4 regions of the Streptomyces sp. NPDC057697 genome follow, and region 1 is predicted to be linked to each of the others. Evidence: riboswitches for the same ligand, from Rfam matches in the RefSeq annotation. Region 1 holds a riboswitch; each other region holds the start of a gene.
What was found. Region 1 has a riboswitch for cyclic di-AMP ahead of ACFVFH_RS32005 (peptidoglycan DD-metalloendopeptidase family protein). Riboswitches for the same ligand answer to the same signal wherever they lie in the genome.
Positions count from the first base shown of each region.

Region 2: linked by a shared signal. The riboswitch ahead of ACFVFH_RS16050 (M23 family metallopeptidase) and the one ahead of ACFVFH_RS32005 (peptidoglycan DD-metalloendopeptidase family protein) in region 1 are both predicted to bind cyclic di-AMP.
Region 3: linked by a shared signal. The riboswitch ahead of ACFVFH_RS09905 (M23 family metallopeptidase) and the one ahead of ACFVFH_RS32005 (peptidoglycan DD-metalloendopeptidase family protein) in region 1 are both predicted to bind cyclic di-AMP.
Region 4: linked by a shared signal. The riboswitch ahead of ACFVFH_RS20510 (transglycosylase family protein) and the one ahead of ACFVFH_RS32005 (peptidoglycan DD-metalloendopeptidase family protein) in region 1 are both predicted to bind cyclic di-AMP.

Region 1 covers NZ_JBHVJA010000017.1:6,444-9,905, forward strand. Annotated here, with positions in the region: gene ACFVFH_RS32000 (alpha-galactosidase) at 1-1,052, shown strand, start outside; cyclic di-AMP (ydaO/yuaA leader) riboswitch at 1,350-1,506, shown strand; gene ACFVFH_RS32005 (peptidoglycan DD-metalloendopeptidase family protein) at 1,510-2,439, shown strand; gene ACFVFH_RS32010 (SGNH/GDSL hydrolase family protein) at 2,630-3,462, shown strand, end outside.
Region 2 covers NZ_JBHVJA010000005.1:119,890-123,351, reverse strand. Annotated here, with positions in the region: gene ACFVFH_RS16060 (HPr family phosphocarrier protein) at 1-201, shown strand, start outside; gene ACFVFH_RS16055 (GntR family transcriptional regulator) at 703-1,398, opposite strand; gene ACFVFH_RS16050 (M23 family metallopeptidase) at 1,623-2,426, opposite strand; cyclic di-AMP (ydaO/yuaA leader) riboswitch at 2,440-2,605, opposite strand; gene ACFVFH_RS16045 (M16 family metallopeptidase) at 3,038-3,462, opposite strand, start outside.
Region 3 covers NZ_JBHVJA010000003.1:25,637-29,098, forward strand. Annotated here, with positions in the region: gene ACFVFH_RS09900 (aldo/keto reductase) at 1-17, opposite strand, end outside; gene ACFVFH_RS09905 (M23 family metallopeptidase) at 258-1,364, opposite strand; cyclic di-AMP (ydaO/yuaA leader) riboswitch at 1,652-1,805, opposite strand; gene ACFVFH_RS09910 (PP2C family protein-serine/threonine phosphatase) at 2,100-3,272, opposite strand.
Region 4 covers NZ_JBHVJA010000007.1:268,300-271,761, forward strand. Annotated here, with positions in the region: gene ACFVFH_RS20500 (cytochrome P450) at 1-817, shown strand, start outside; gene ACFVFH_RS20505 (transglycosylase family protein) at 923-1,879, shown strand; cyclic di-AMP (ydaO/yuaA leader) riboswitch at 2,180-2,351, shown strand; gene ACFVFH_RS20510 (transglycosylase family protein) at 2,355-3,122, shown strand; gene eno (phosphopyruvate hydratase) at 3,410-3,462, shown strand, end outside.

The DNA of each region.
Region 1 (3,462 bases):
CCAGTGACCACGCCGGGCTGGGCGACTGGACGGCCAATCCGGACCGCTTCCCCGGCGGGCTGAAGCCGCTCGCCGACGAGGTGCACGGGCTCGGCATGCGGTTCGGAATCTGGGTCGAACCGGAAATGGTCAATGCCGACAGCGATCTCTACCGGGCGCACCCCGACTGGGTGCAGCACTTCCCCGGGCGGACGCGCACCGAGTACCGCAACCAGCTGGTGCTCAATCTGGCCCGCCCCGATGTGCAGGAATACCTCTGGCAGCAGCTGGACGCCCTGCTCTCCGGTACGCCCGTCGACTATGTGAAATGGGATTTCAACCGCTGCTTCACCGACGCGGGCTGGCCGGGCGAGGAGTACCCGCAGAAGATCTGGATCGAGCACGTGAACGCCCTCTACGCGCTGATCGACCGGCTCAGGGCCGCGCACCCCGCGGTCGCGTTCGAGTCCTGCTCGGGCGGCGGCGGCCGGGTCGACCTGGGAATCCTGTCCCGTACGGACCAGGTGTGGACCTCCGACAACACCGACCCGCTCGACCGTCTCGCCATCCAGGAGGGCTTCGGGCACATCCATCCGGCGCGGGTGATGGCCGCCTGGGTCACCGACAGCCCCAACCACCAGCTCAACGGGAGGGTCAGCTCGCTGCGGTTCCGTTTCGTGAGCGCCATGGCCGGGGTGCTCGGGGTCGGCGGCGACCTCGCCGAATGGAGCGAGGAGGAACTGGCCGAGGCCCGGACCTGGGTGGAGCTCTACAAGGAGATCCGGCCGGTCGTGCAGTACGGCGCGCTGTACCGGCTGCGCGAGCCGCGCGGCGGCCTCAGCGCGGTCCAGTACGTCCACGGGGAGGAGACCGTGGTCCTGATGTGGCTGGAGGCGCAGCGGTACGGGGAGCGGCCCCCGGCCCTGCGGCTGCGGGGGCTCGACCCCGAAGCGACGTACACCTGCCTGGACACGGGGGCGGTGCACCACGGCTCGGTGCTGCTGCACCAGGGGCTGCACACCGGACTCCGGGGCGATCTCGACGCGGGGGTGCTGAGGTTCCGGCGGACGTGAGCGACGGGGTCTGTCCGTAATACAGGCTTTTGCCCGAACATGGCCTGATTGTGCGGGAGATCATCACCGCCTCGTGAGCGGGATCATATCCGTGACCGTGTGTGGTGACGGGCGAGTCGGGCATTCCGTGCGCGGTGCGGAATGCCAAGATCCTTAATCCACGGAGTGTGACCGGGATTCCGTGCCGATTTCCCGGCGCGGAATCCCGGCGTGGAACCTGTGGCTTGTTCTCGTCGTCCCGGCTCGCTTACGGTCACCGTCAATCCGGACGGACCGCCTAATCCTGCCGCCGTCCGGAATTCACATCCACTCATCGCGTGGCAGGAGCGGGGGAACCAGGTAAGCCGCCGGCCGGAGAATTCCGGACGGCTAGGGGTGAAGTCGCGCTCGACGCGGCCGGGCATCTCCAGCCCGAACCCGACAGCTCACCTCGCAGGCGCCGGAGAGGAAAAACGCCATGCCCATATCGGGTAAGCACCGCCGTCCGAACTTCGGCCCCATCGCCCGCGGCGTCGCCGCGGCAGGCGCCGGTGGCGCCGTCCTCGCGCTGCCGCTGCTCGGCGCCACGGGTGCCCACGCCGCGGAGCAGGCCGCCCCGGCCGCCGCTCCCCGGTCGGCCGCCGTCACGCACGCCGAGCCGGTCGCCCAGAAGCAGGCCGCCCCCACGACGTACTCCGTCGTCTCCGGCGACTACCTGTCCAAGATCGCCGCCGAGCACAAGATCAAGGGCGGCTGGCAGCAGCTGTACCAGGACAACCGCAAGGTCGTCGGCGAGAACCCCAGCCTGATCTTCCCGGGCATGAAGCTGACCCTCGGCGCCGGAGCGACCGCCGCCGCTGCCGCGCCCACCGGCGCCGGCACCGGCTCCGCCCTCCCGTCGAAGGCGCCCTCGGCGGCCGTCGAGAAGTCCGCCGCGACCCAGTCTGCGCCCGCCGCTCAGCCCAAGGCCCCGGCCGAGGCCCCCGCCGCCCAGAGCAACGGCTCCGGCTACGTCCACCCGGTCCCCGGCAACCACACCACCAACTACCGCGCCTCCGGCTCCAACTGGTCCAGCGGCAGCCACACCGGGATCGACTTCCCCGTCTCCACCGGCACCAGCGTGAAGTCCATCACCTCCGGCACCGTCGTCGCGGCCGGCTGGGGCGGCGCGTACGGCAACCAGGTCGTCGTCAAGCACGCCGACGGCCACTACTCGCAGTACGGCCACCTGTCCTCCGTCTCGGTCTCGACGGGTCAGACCGTGGGCGCCGGCCAGCAGATCGGCCTCTCCGGCGCCACCGGCAACGCCACCGGACCGCACCTGCACTTCGAGGTCCGCACCGGCCCGGACTACGGCTCGGACATCGACCCGATCGCCTTCCTGGCCTCGCACGGCATCTACGTCTGAGCCGGACGGCCGGGCAGCTGAGCGACACGGCATGACCTGAGCAACCCGGAAAGGGGCGGTGCGCGGCGGCGCACCGCCCCTTCTGCTTATTCCCCCTTTACCAAAACCTGACCGGGTGGTCTATGTCACCACCCGTCAACCCCTTATTACGGTCGCGTAGGTCACATTCGGCAGTGCAGGATAAGCGTTTGTGGCAGACGATTCGAGAAAAAACCAACGTGGCGTCATCAACCGACAGGGCGTCATCGGGTCGTACGCGGCGATTGGCGACAGCTTCACCGAGGGGGTCGGCGACCCCGGCCCGGACGGTACCTTCGTCGGCTGGGCCGACCGTTTCGCAGTACTCCTCGCCGACCAGCTCCCGGACCCCGGCGCCGAAGCGGGTGCCGAAGCTTCCGCGCACGGGAATTTCAGGTACGCCAATCTCGCCGTACGCGGACGCCTCCTCGACCAGATCGTCGAGGAACAGGTGCCGCGCGCCAAGGAGCTCGCACCCGACCTGGTGAGCTTCTGCGCGGGCGGCAACGACATCATCCGGCCGGGCACCGACCCCGACGACGTGGCCGAGCGCTTCGAGCGCGCGGTCGCGGAGCTGACCGAAGCGGTCGGCACGGTCATGGTCACCACCGGCTTCGACACCCGTGGCATTCCCGTGCTGCGCCATCTGCGCGGCAAGATCGCCACGTACACCGCCCATGTGCGGGCCATCGCCGACCGCTACGACTGCCCGGTCCTCGACCTGTGGTCGCTGCGGTCCGTCCAGGACCGGCGCGCCTGGGACGACGACCGGCTCCATCTGTCGCCCGAGGGACACACCAGGGTCGCGCTCCGCGCCGCCCAGGTCCTCGGCCTCGACGTGCCGGCCGACCCCGACCAGGAATGGCCCCCGCAGGCCCAGCGCGGCACCCTCGAAGTGCGCCGCGACGACATCCACTGGGCGAGGGAGTACCTGGTGCCGTGGATCGGCCGACGGCTGCGTGGCGAGTCCTCCGGCGACCACGTCGAGGCGAAGCGGCCGGACCT
Region 2 (3,462 bases), on a different contig from region 1:
GCTTCCGGCGTCCCCGTGACGATCGCCAAGGCCGACGGCAACCCGGTGAACGCCGCCTCCATGCTCGCGGTCCTCGGTCTCGGCGCGCAGGGCGGCGAGGAGATCGTGCTCGCGTCCGAGGCCGACGACGCCGAGGCCGCGCTGGACCGCCTGGCGAAGCTGGTCGCCGAGGGGCTTGAGGAGCTTCCGGAGACCGTCTGAAACACGCTTCCCGCAGAGAGCCGCGGCCACCCGTCCGAACCGGTGCCGCGGCTCTCTCGTGCGACCGCGGCCCTTCGGCCCCGCCACGCCCCCCCTTGTCCGCTTGTCCGCGCCGCGCGTGCCGGCGCGCCTGCGCCGTCCGGCGCAGGCAGAACGGCGCCCCACGAAATCTATGGCTCCGCGTGCGGCCGTCTCCGCGCACGGCCGTCTCCGCGTGCGGCCGTCTCCGTGTGCGATGCCACGTCGATTTCCGCGCCGCTCGATTACTGCGTCGCTCGATGAGTGCGTCGCTCGATTGCGATGTCGCTCATGACGACGTTGCTGATGTCGACGTCATTGACGATTTCGGCACCACACTCCATACGTCGTCACACTCAATGCGCTCAATGCGGCATCCCACTCAGTGCGACTTCCCACTGAATGCGATGCCGTACTGAATGCCCTCTCGCGTGGATCGCGATGTCACGCGGATCGCCACATCACATTTCTAAAGCGTGATTGTTAATGCTGGGCGCCTGCGGTGTTTACAGAATGTTGCGAGGGCCTCACCCGGCCGGACCGGGAAGCGGTGGAGGGCCGGCGCAGCCGGTGCGCGGCCGCGGCCCGCTCGGCGTGATGGGCGGCCAGCGCCCTGGCCTTCTCCGCGTCGCCGCGCGCCACCGCGTCCACGATGGCCCCGCGCTCGGCCCAGGACTCCACCGGCCGGACCGGCCGGTCGACCACGTACATCCAGGCGGTCTTGTGGCGCAGCTGGGTGAGCAGGGCGATCAGACCGGGGCTGCCGGAGGCCTGCGCCAGCGTCTCGTGGAACCAGCCGCCCAGTGAGCGCAGGTCCTCGCCCTCGCCCCGCGCGGCCCGGTCCCGGCCCAGCCTGACGAGCCCGCGCAGCACCTTGAGGTGTGCCTCGGTGCGGCGTTGTGCGGCGCGCGCGGCGCCCAGCGGCTCCAGCAGCAGCCGGACCTCCAGGAGATCGGCCGCCTCCCGCTCGGTGGGCTCGGCGACACAGGCACCCGCGTGCCGGCGGGTGACCACGAAGCCCTCGGATTCCAGGGTGCGCAGCGCTTCCCTCACCGGGACGCGGGAGACCCCGTAACGGCGGGCCAGCAGTTCCTCCGTGAGACGGCTGCCGCATTCGAAGACACCGGAGACGATGTCATCGCGTATTGCCGTGCATACCGATTGCGCCGGAATGCGCATACCCGAACCTCCGCCTCGATCCCCGCTGAACGCGGACGGCCGACATCTGTTCCGCGACTCTATGACAATAGGGCGGCATTTCCGATGCCGGGCGGGAATTCATGAATATCTTCTGGCCACGGGGCGGTTGGGCGGACGGACGGGGACCGGGGCGCGTGGCGAACATGCCGAAGGCCCCGGCATGAATCCGGGGCCTTCGGCGAGGTACTGCGACGCGGGGTCGGTCAGACGTTGACGCCGTGGGCGCGCAGATACGCGACCGGGTCGATGTCGGAGCCGTACGACGGGGTCGTGCGGGCCTCGAAATGGAGGTGCGGGCCGGTGGAGTTGCCGGTCGAGCCGGAGAGGGCGATCTGCTGCCCCGCGCCGACGCTCTGGCCCACGGAGACGCCGATCGAGGAGAGGTGGCCGTACTGCGTGTACGTGCCGTCCGTCATCCGGAGCACGATGTTGTTGCCGTACGCGCCGCCCCAGCCGGCCTCGACGACCGTACCGGCGCCGACCGCGACGACGGAGCTGCCGGACGCGGCGTGGAAGTCGACGCCCGAGTGGCTGCCGGAGGACCAGAGCGAGCCGCTGGACTTGTATCCGGTGCTGATGTACGAACCGGCGACCGGAAGCTGGAAGGAGCCCAGCCGGGCGCGCTCGGCGGACCGTGCGGCGCGCACCTTCGCGGCTCGGGCCTCGGCCGCTCGCTGCGCCTCGGCCCTGGCCTTCGCCTCGGCCTTCTTCCTGGCCTCCGCCTTGTGCCGGGCCTCCGCCTTCGCCTTCGCCGCGGCGTCGGCCTGGTGCTGCTGTGCGTCGGCCTGGGCGTCGATCCGCTCGGCGAGCGTCTCGTCGATGGCGATGACCTGGCCGAGACCGGTGTCGCCCAAAGTGGCGCCCTCGGAGTCCGCGGCGAGGGCCGGAGAGGCCAGGCCGCCGATGACGCCGGTGGTGGCCAGAGCCGCGACGCCCACGACCTTCGCGCTCCTGCGCGTCAGTCGGCTCGCGGCACGGTGCTTCCCGGTGGCACGGGTGAACGCCATGAAGTGGCTGATCCTTTCCTTCCTTCTCGCCTACCGGGTTAGCTGACGGGTTCGGAGCAGGAAGGTCTCCTACGGACGCCCCGGCCCCGTCGAGGGCGGGCGTCCGATTCACCCCAGGGACTGCGTGGGTCCCCGGCTCCCCAGGCTCGCGCCTGACGGGGACTCGGCGATGACTGTCCGGTACGTCGCGGATGCGGCATACGAGTGGCGGACAGCCGAGCCGACGCTAAGCGGGGCCACTTTCATTCACCAAACGGACAGGCCGATTTGTAGTACATCCCACAGGGCAGACAGGCAACCTCCCCATCAGAACGGACAAAAGGGAAGGCCCTGGCGGCGCCTCGCCTGCCAGGACCTTCCCTTTTCTTCCACTCTGCACCGGTATGTCTGGACTTCGGAGCGGAACGGGACCGGTTCACCGACCTTCCGGACAGGAGGGCCGGTCCACTGATCTGCCGGACGGCGGAACCGGCGGCGGCGGGACGGCCGGCCGGTGGTCCGGTGCTCGCCGTCCCGGTGCTGGGCCGGTCCGGCACTCGGCCCACCCGCTCCCCCGTCCAGTCCCCCGTCCGCTCGGTCGTCCGCCGTCCCGGCCGTCAGCGTCCGGACCGTCAGCCCGTGACCACCGAGACGTCCCCGATGCCCAGGGCCCGGACCGGCTCCTCGATCCGCGCCGCGTCACCGACGAGGATCGTGACCAGCCGGTCGCCCGGGAAGGCGTTGACCACCGCGGCGGTCGCCTCGACCGTGCCGGTCTCCGCGAGCCGGGCGTACAGCTGTGCCTGGTAGTCGTCCGGGAGGTGCTGCTCGACCTGGTCGGCGAGGGTGCCCGCGACCGAGGCCGCCGTCTCGAACTTCAGGGGTGCGACACCCACGAGGTTCTGCACGGCCGTCTCGCGCTCCTCGTCGGTCAGGCCCTCGGCCGCCAGCGTCCGCAGGACCGTCCACAGGTCCTTGAGCGCCGGTCCGGTGGACTCCGTGTCCACCGAACCGCTGATGGCCAGCATCGCGGCGCCGGTCGCACCCGAGGCGGAGT
Region 3 (3,462 bases), on a different contig from region 1:
TTACGAAGAGAAGTCATGAGTGGATCAACGTCCCGCGCCGGGCCCGCTATTCCACCGCCGGGTCCGCTGTTCCACCGCCGGATCCGCTGTTCCACCACTGTTCCGCTGTTCCGCCACTGTTCCGCTGTTCCGCCACTGTTCCGCCACGACGGACCGGCAGCCCTGACGTCGGGGGGTGAGCGTCAGGGCTGCCGGGGTTCATCGGGGGCTGACCGGCGCACCTCACGGGTGGGCGGTCGCCGTTCCAGGGGGTCGTCTCAGGGGTTGAGGCCCTTGCCGCGGAGCCAGGCCATCGGGTCGATGCCCGTACCGCCGGCGGTGTGGACCTCCAGGTGGAGGTGCGGCCCGGTCACATTGCCGGTCGCGCCGACCCGGCCGATGGTCTCACCGGTGCTGACCTTCTGGCCGACGCCGACGCCGATCGAGGACTGGTGGCAGAACCACAGCTCCGTACCGTCGTCGAGCTCCAGCACCGTGCGGTAGCCGTACGCGCCGGACCAGCCGGCCGACTTGACCGTGCCGCTGTGGATCGCCTTGATCGGGGTACCGGTCGGAGCCGCGAAGTCGAGGCCGGTGTGGTGGCCGGAGGACCACATCGAACCGGCTTCGCCGAACGTCGAGGTGATCGTGTACGAGGAGGTCGGGATGGCGTAGCTGGCGGCGAGCTTGGCGAGCCGCAGGGCCTCCGCCTTCTTCTTGGCCTCCTCCTCCGCCTTCTTCTTCTCGGCCTCGGCCTTGGCCTCCGCCTCGTCCTGCTGCTTCTTGGCCTCGGCGGCGGCCTTCTCGGAGGCTTCCTTCTCCTGGGCGGCCTTGGCCTCGGCGTCGGCGGCGTCCTGCTGCTGCTCGGCCTGCTGGAGGATGCGGGCGCGGAGCGCCTCGCCCGCGTCCGTCGCCCCCTGCTCCGCCTCGGCGGTGGTGATGCCGGCGGTGGTGAGCGGGGCGGAGGCGGCCGTGACCGCGGTCTTGTCGGCCTCGGACCCGTCGGAGAACAGGGCGCCCACACCGGGCAGGGACTTGGCGTCGGGGAGGTTGTCCTTGATGGAGTCGGGCACCGAGATGGAGACCGGCGGCTTGCCCGCCGCGGTGGCCATGCCGCCCGCGCCGACCGCCGCTATGACGCCGACGCCGAGCACGGTGGAGCTGCGGGCGAGACCGTTGCGCTGCTTGGCGACGCGGTGTCTGCCGCGCACCGGGCGGACGGTCTCCTCGGTGGGGTTCCACTCGTCCCAACCACGCTCGGACTCACCGGAGTTGGCCTCGGCGCGGAGGTCGCCACCGAACTCGCCACCGAACTCCCCGGCGAACTCGCGACCGGGCTCGCCGCCGAAGTCTCCGGTGGTTCCGACGGCCGATCCGCCGTTCAACCCGCCGTTCAATCCGCCGGTGAAGTCACCGCCCGGCTCGGTGCCGTGCCCCGTGCCGTAGTCGGTTCCGAACGCCGTCGCCGGACCGGTGGGCACGAACGCCGTAGCCGGACCGGTGGGGACGAAAGCCGTGGCGGGACCGGTGGGTGCGAATTCGGCGCCGTAACCGGCGCCGTAACCGGCGTCGGGACGGGTGCCGTAGTCGGCGCCGTGACCGCTGCCGTAGTCGGGTTGGAACCGGGACGGGGCCTCGGGGGCAGGCTTGTTGGACGCCACGGGGGCGCACTCCTTTCCTTCCTTCTCGCCTACCGGGTTAGCTGACGGGTTCGGAGCAGGAAGGTCTCCTACGGGCCCCTCCGTCTCTCACGAGACACAGGTGTCCGATTCACCCCAATGTAGGTGGTTCCCCGGTTCCCTTGCGGAATTCGGCGCTCGCGCACGGTGCCGCCCTTGACGACGGCTGGGACGACCGCGCTGCGTTATCGAACGTTAATAGACACCGGCGTCCTATTCCAAGCTGTTCCCACTGATCGTTCACGTCTTTGGCCTGGACTTTACGGGACACAAGCGGGTGGAATCGGACGAGTTGACCGCACCTCAGCCATTACCCCGTTTCTGACGTTGCGTCAAACGTTATGCGGAGCGGCGCCTTTCGACTACACAGGGTGGCATCACGCATCCGCCCCCTCGCCACGCCCCTCGCCACGCCCCTCGCCACGCTTCTCGCCCCGCTTCTCACCCCGCCCCTCCCACCGTCTCCGCGCCCACGATCCGTACGGTCCTGCGCCGGTCCGGCTGCCCCGCGGCGGGACGTACCACCGCGAGCAGCGCCATGTCGTCGGTCGTCTCGCCGCCCGTGTGCAGCCGTACGTCGTCGGTCAGCGCGGACAGCAGCTCCTCGGGCCCCGGAAAGATCCGCCCGCGCAGCCGGGCCGCCGGATCGTAGAAGACCCCCTCGGCGTTCCGCGCCTCGGACAGCCCGTCCGTGTAGAGCAGCAGCGTCGTCCCGGCCGGCAGGTCCCACTCGTCCGTCCGCTCCGGCCATGCCCCCAGCCCCATCCCCAGCGGCAGCGCCGGCACGGACGGCTTCAGCACCTCCAGCGCCCCGTCCGGGTGGAGCAGGATCGGTTCGGGGTGACCACGGTTGACGATCCGCACCCGGGAGAGCCCGGACGGGATCTCGGCGAGCACGGCGGTGATGAAGCCCTCCAGGACGTCGAGCCCGCCCCGCCGCGCCTCCTCCCGCGCCAGCGCCCGCTCCAGCCGGCCGGCCACCCCCTCCAGCGAGGGCTCCTGCTCGGCCGCCTCGCGGAACGCCCCCATGACCACCGCCACCGTCTCCACGGCTTCGAGCCCCTTGCCCCGCACGTCCCCGACCACCAGCCGCACCCCCTGCGGGGTGTCCGCCACGGCGAAGAGGTCACCGCCGACGAACTCGTCCGCCTGCGCCGCCTCGTACCGCGCGGCTACCTGTAGTCCGCCGATCCGGTCGGACGGCTGGGGCAGCACCGCGCGCATGGCGGTCTCCGCGACGAATCTCGCGGAGGCCAGCTGCTCGTTGCCGCGCCGCACGACCCCGTTGATCACCACGGCGAGGACCGAGACGGTGGCCAGCGTGAGCAGCTCGATCAACGGCACGACCTGCGGCAACGTATTGCTGTACAGCCGCAGCGCGATCACGGCCAGCATCGAGGCGATCCCGGTGCGGATGGTGCTGGAGAGCGAGAAGAACGGGGCGGCGATCAGCGGGGCGGCCACGAACAGCGGAATGGCGGTGAAGGTCTGCGGGGTGAAGAAGTCGAACACGAGCCCGCCGAGAATCATCAGGGCGGGGAGGGTACGCACGAAGCTCCGGGTACGCGCACCGCCCCCGGCATGTCTGCCGCGCCGCCTCTCCCGCTTCCACACCTGTGGTCTCCTGCCCGGTACGCGCGCGGCTGCGGACGGTACCGCGCCCCACTCCCAGGCTCGCCGGAGCGGCACGGAGCTGCGACTCCTCGTCCGCCAAAAGGGGGATACCCGCGACGGGGCTCACGCACCCGCGCGGGCCCGCGCACGGAAACGAATCAGGCCCGGCACGCTGTATGCGTGCCGGGCC
Region 4 (3,462 bases), on a different contig from region 1:
CGCCATCTGCGATCTGCTCGGCGTCCCGCCCGAGGACCAGGACGACTTCCGGGACTGGGCGGGCATGATGATCCGCCACGGCGGCGGCCCGCGCGGCGGGGTCGCCAGGTCGGTGAAGAAGATGCGCGGCTACCTGGCCGAACTGATCCACCGGAAGCGGGAGAACCCGGGGGACGACCTGATCTCGGGGCTGATCCGGTCCAGCGACCACGGGGAGCACCTCACCGAGAACGAGGCCGCGGCCATGGCCTTCATCCTGCTCTTCGCCGGATTCGAGACCACGGTCAACCTCATCGGCAACGGCGTCCACACCCTGCTGCGCGACCCCGGGCAGCGCGAACGGCTCCAGCTCTCCCTCGACGCGGGGGAGAGCGGACTGCTGGAGACCGGGATCGAGGAACTGCTGCGGTACGACGGACCGGTGGAACTGGCCACCTGGCGGTTCGCCACCGAGCCGCTGACACTCGGCGGACAGCACATCGCGGCCGGGGACCCCGTGCTCGTGGTGCTCGCCGCGGCCGACCGCGATCCGGCGCGCTTCGAGGACCCCGACACGCTCGACCTCGCCCGGCGTGACAATCAGCACCTCGGATACGGGCACGGCATCCACTACTGCCTGGGAGCGCCGCTCGCCCGACTGGAGGGACAGACCGCGCTCGCCACGCTCCTGACCCGCCTTCCGGACCTGCGGCTTGCGGTGGAACCTACCGATTTGCGGTGGCGCGGCGGGCTCATCATGCGTGGACTTCGCACGCTCCCCGTGGAGTTCACGCCGGGGCTCACGACCACCGGAAATGACGCCTCGTCAACTCTGTGACTTTCACGTGATCTGTGCTGCATCGACTTGTGACGCGCGTTCGAGTCCCGCTAGGTTCACCGTTCGACTCACCAGTCACATGTCAGTCACACGGAAGGCAACCCCATGGGCTCCGCGAACGGCAGACACCGTCGCCCCCGTCAGGCACCCGCCATCGTCGTCGCCGCGGGTGTGACCGGATCGGCGATCGCCATCCCGCTGCTCGGCGCCTCCGGCGCGCACGCGGCCGACGCCACGACCTGGGACCGGGTGGCCGAGTGCGAGAGCGGCGGTGCGTGGAGCGCCGACTTCGGGAACGGCTCCTACGGCGGCCTCCAGCTCTCGCCGCAGACCTGGAAGGCCTACGGCGGTGAGGCGTACGCGGAGCGCGCCGACCTCGCCAGCCGGGCACAGCAGATAGCGGTGGCCGAGAAGGTCCTGGACGACCAGGGTCCGAAGGCGTGGCCCAGCTGTGCGGTCATCTCCGGCCTCGCGGCGGACGGGACGCTGCCGGGGGTCGACCCGGGCTCGGTGCCCGCCGACGACCCGTCCGGGAGCACGAAGCCGGCTGACGACACGTCGGCGGACCCGTCCGACGACACCACACCGGCCCCCGACGCCTCGGACGGTCCGGACGCCGTGGAGGGCGAGGAGGGCTCGGACGGGCCCGCCAAGCCGTCGGAGAAGACCTCGCCGTCCTCGAAGACCCCGTCGACCACCCCGTCCTCGAAGACTCCCTCCGAGGCGCCCCGCGACACGTCCGGCCCAAAGGACTCGTCCAGTGGGGTGGGCGGCAAGCACCGGGGCACGCCGGCCCCCGAGGGGAGCGACGGCACGGACGGCGGCCGCGAGTCGGGTCGCCACGCCTCCCGCGGCGGCGACACGCGCGACACGGCCGAGCCGACGGCTGAAGACGGCACGTACACCGTTCGGCCCGGCGACAACCTCTGGGCGATTGCTGATGCACAGAAGGTTCCCGGCGGCTGGCCCGCGCTCTATGAGGCCAACAAGGAGGCCGTGGGTGCCGACCCGGACCTCATTCTTCCTGGCCAGAGCCTCGATCTCGACATGAAGGACCAGTGAGGGCAGTCTGATAATCGCCTAAAGGTGCCCCGAAAATCGGGGCAGTTCAGGGACCTATGTCCGCTTATGCGTAAGTGAGACATGGGTCTCTTTGCGTCAACTGGCGTGTCGCGCCCGGGAGGCCCTTCCGTATCGCGTCCCACCTGCGGAAACATCAGATCGTCAGATGCAAGTACGGGCTGATTGTCCGATGTGTCCATCTTTGAATGTGAGGGTTGCGTATGTTTACGGTCGGAACCGCTCGCACCGCGGGCCCCGTCGACCGTCACGCCGAATCCTGCCGTCGGTCGAAGGGAACAGACGCGTAAAGCGCCGTAGGCAGGAGCGGGGGACCCAGGTAAGCGCCGGGCCCGATCGTCGAGAGACGCATCAGGACCGGCTTGGGGTGAAGTCGCGTGCTAGGACGTGCGACCGGGCAACTCACTTGGCCCGAACCCGACAGCTCACCTCGTAGGCGTCGGTGAGGAGAAGTTCCATGCTGCTTTCCAGCAAGGGCAAGCACCGCCGCCCGTCCAAGGCCGTCCGCATCGCCACGCTCGCCGGTGTCGCCGGTGCCGCGGTCGCCGTGCCCCTGATGGGCGCGACCAACGCCTCCGCCGCCTCCGTCGCCACCTGGGACGCCGTCGCCCAGTGCGAGTCCGGTGGCAACTGGTCCATCAACACCGGCAACGGCTACTACGGCGGTCTGCAGTTCTCGCAGTCCAGCTGGGCCGCCGCCGGCGGTACGCAGTACGCCCCCCGCGCCGACCTGGCCACCAAGGCCCAGCAGATCGCCACCGCCGAGCGCCTCCTCGACATGCAGGGCCCCGGTGCCTGGGGCTGCGCCGGCGCCGGCAACCTGACCAACGACGGCGTCGACCCGGGCGTCGACACCGGCTCCTCCTCTTCCTCCTCGAACTCCTCCGCGAGCTCCGGCGCCTCCGAGCAGCAGAGCGCCCCGGCCGCCCCGAAGAAGCAGGCCCAGCCGAAGCCGGCCGAGCGCACCGAGGCCCCCGCCGCCTCCCGCTCGGACCGCTCCGACGCCCCGCGCGCCGAGTCGAAGAAGACCGTCACCACCCCGACCGGCGAGAAGGTCAAGAAGGGCGACGGCGAGTACAAGGTCGTCTCCGGCGACTCCCTGAGCAAGATCGCCGCCGACCACAAGGTCGAGGGCGGCTGGCAGCAGCTGTTCGAGCTGAACAAGGACATCGTCAAGAACGCCGACCTGATCTACCCGGGTCAGCAGCTGCACCTGACGAAGTAGTCGCGGCTCCCTCCTCCCCGAGCACCCCGGCCCGGCGCGCGTTCCCCCCATGCGCGCCGGGCCGGGGTTCCGGCGTCTTCGCTCGGGGGAGCGCCCGAGTGTTCACTTGTTGTAGTTACTGACCGGTAAATTTCTGGCCGTTTGTCTGGCTATGTCTGCGCTCGGGCCCTTTTTCGTCCCAGGGGTCGGGCGGTCGTCGGGCTCAGCGGGCCGGGCCGGTTAGGCTCTTGTCGCAAGGCCAAAGCGACCCTGCACAAACAGCGTCATATCCCAGAAGGAGATGCCTCGTGCCGTCCATCGACGTCGTCGTAGCCCGGGAAATCCTCGACTCCCGCGGAAA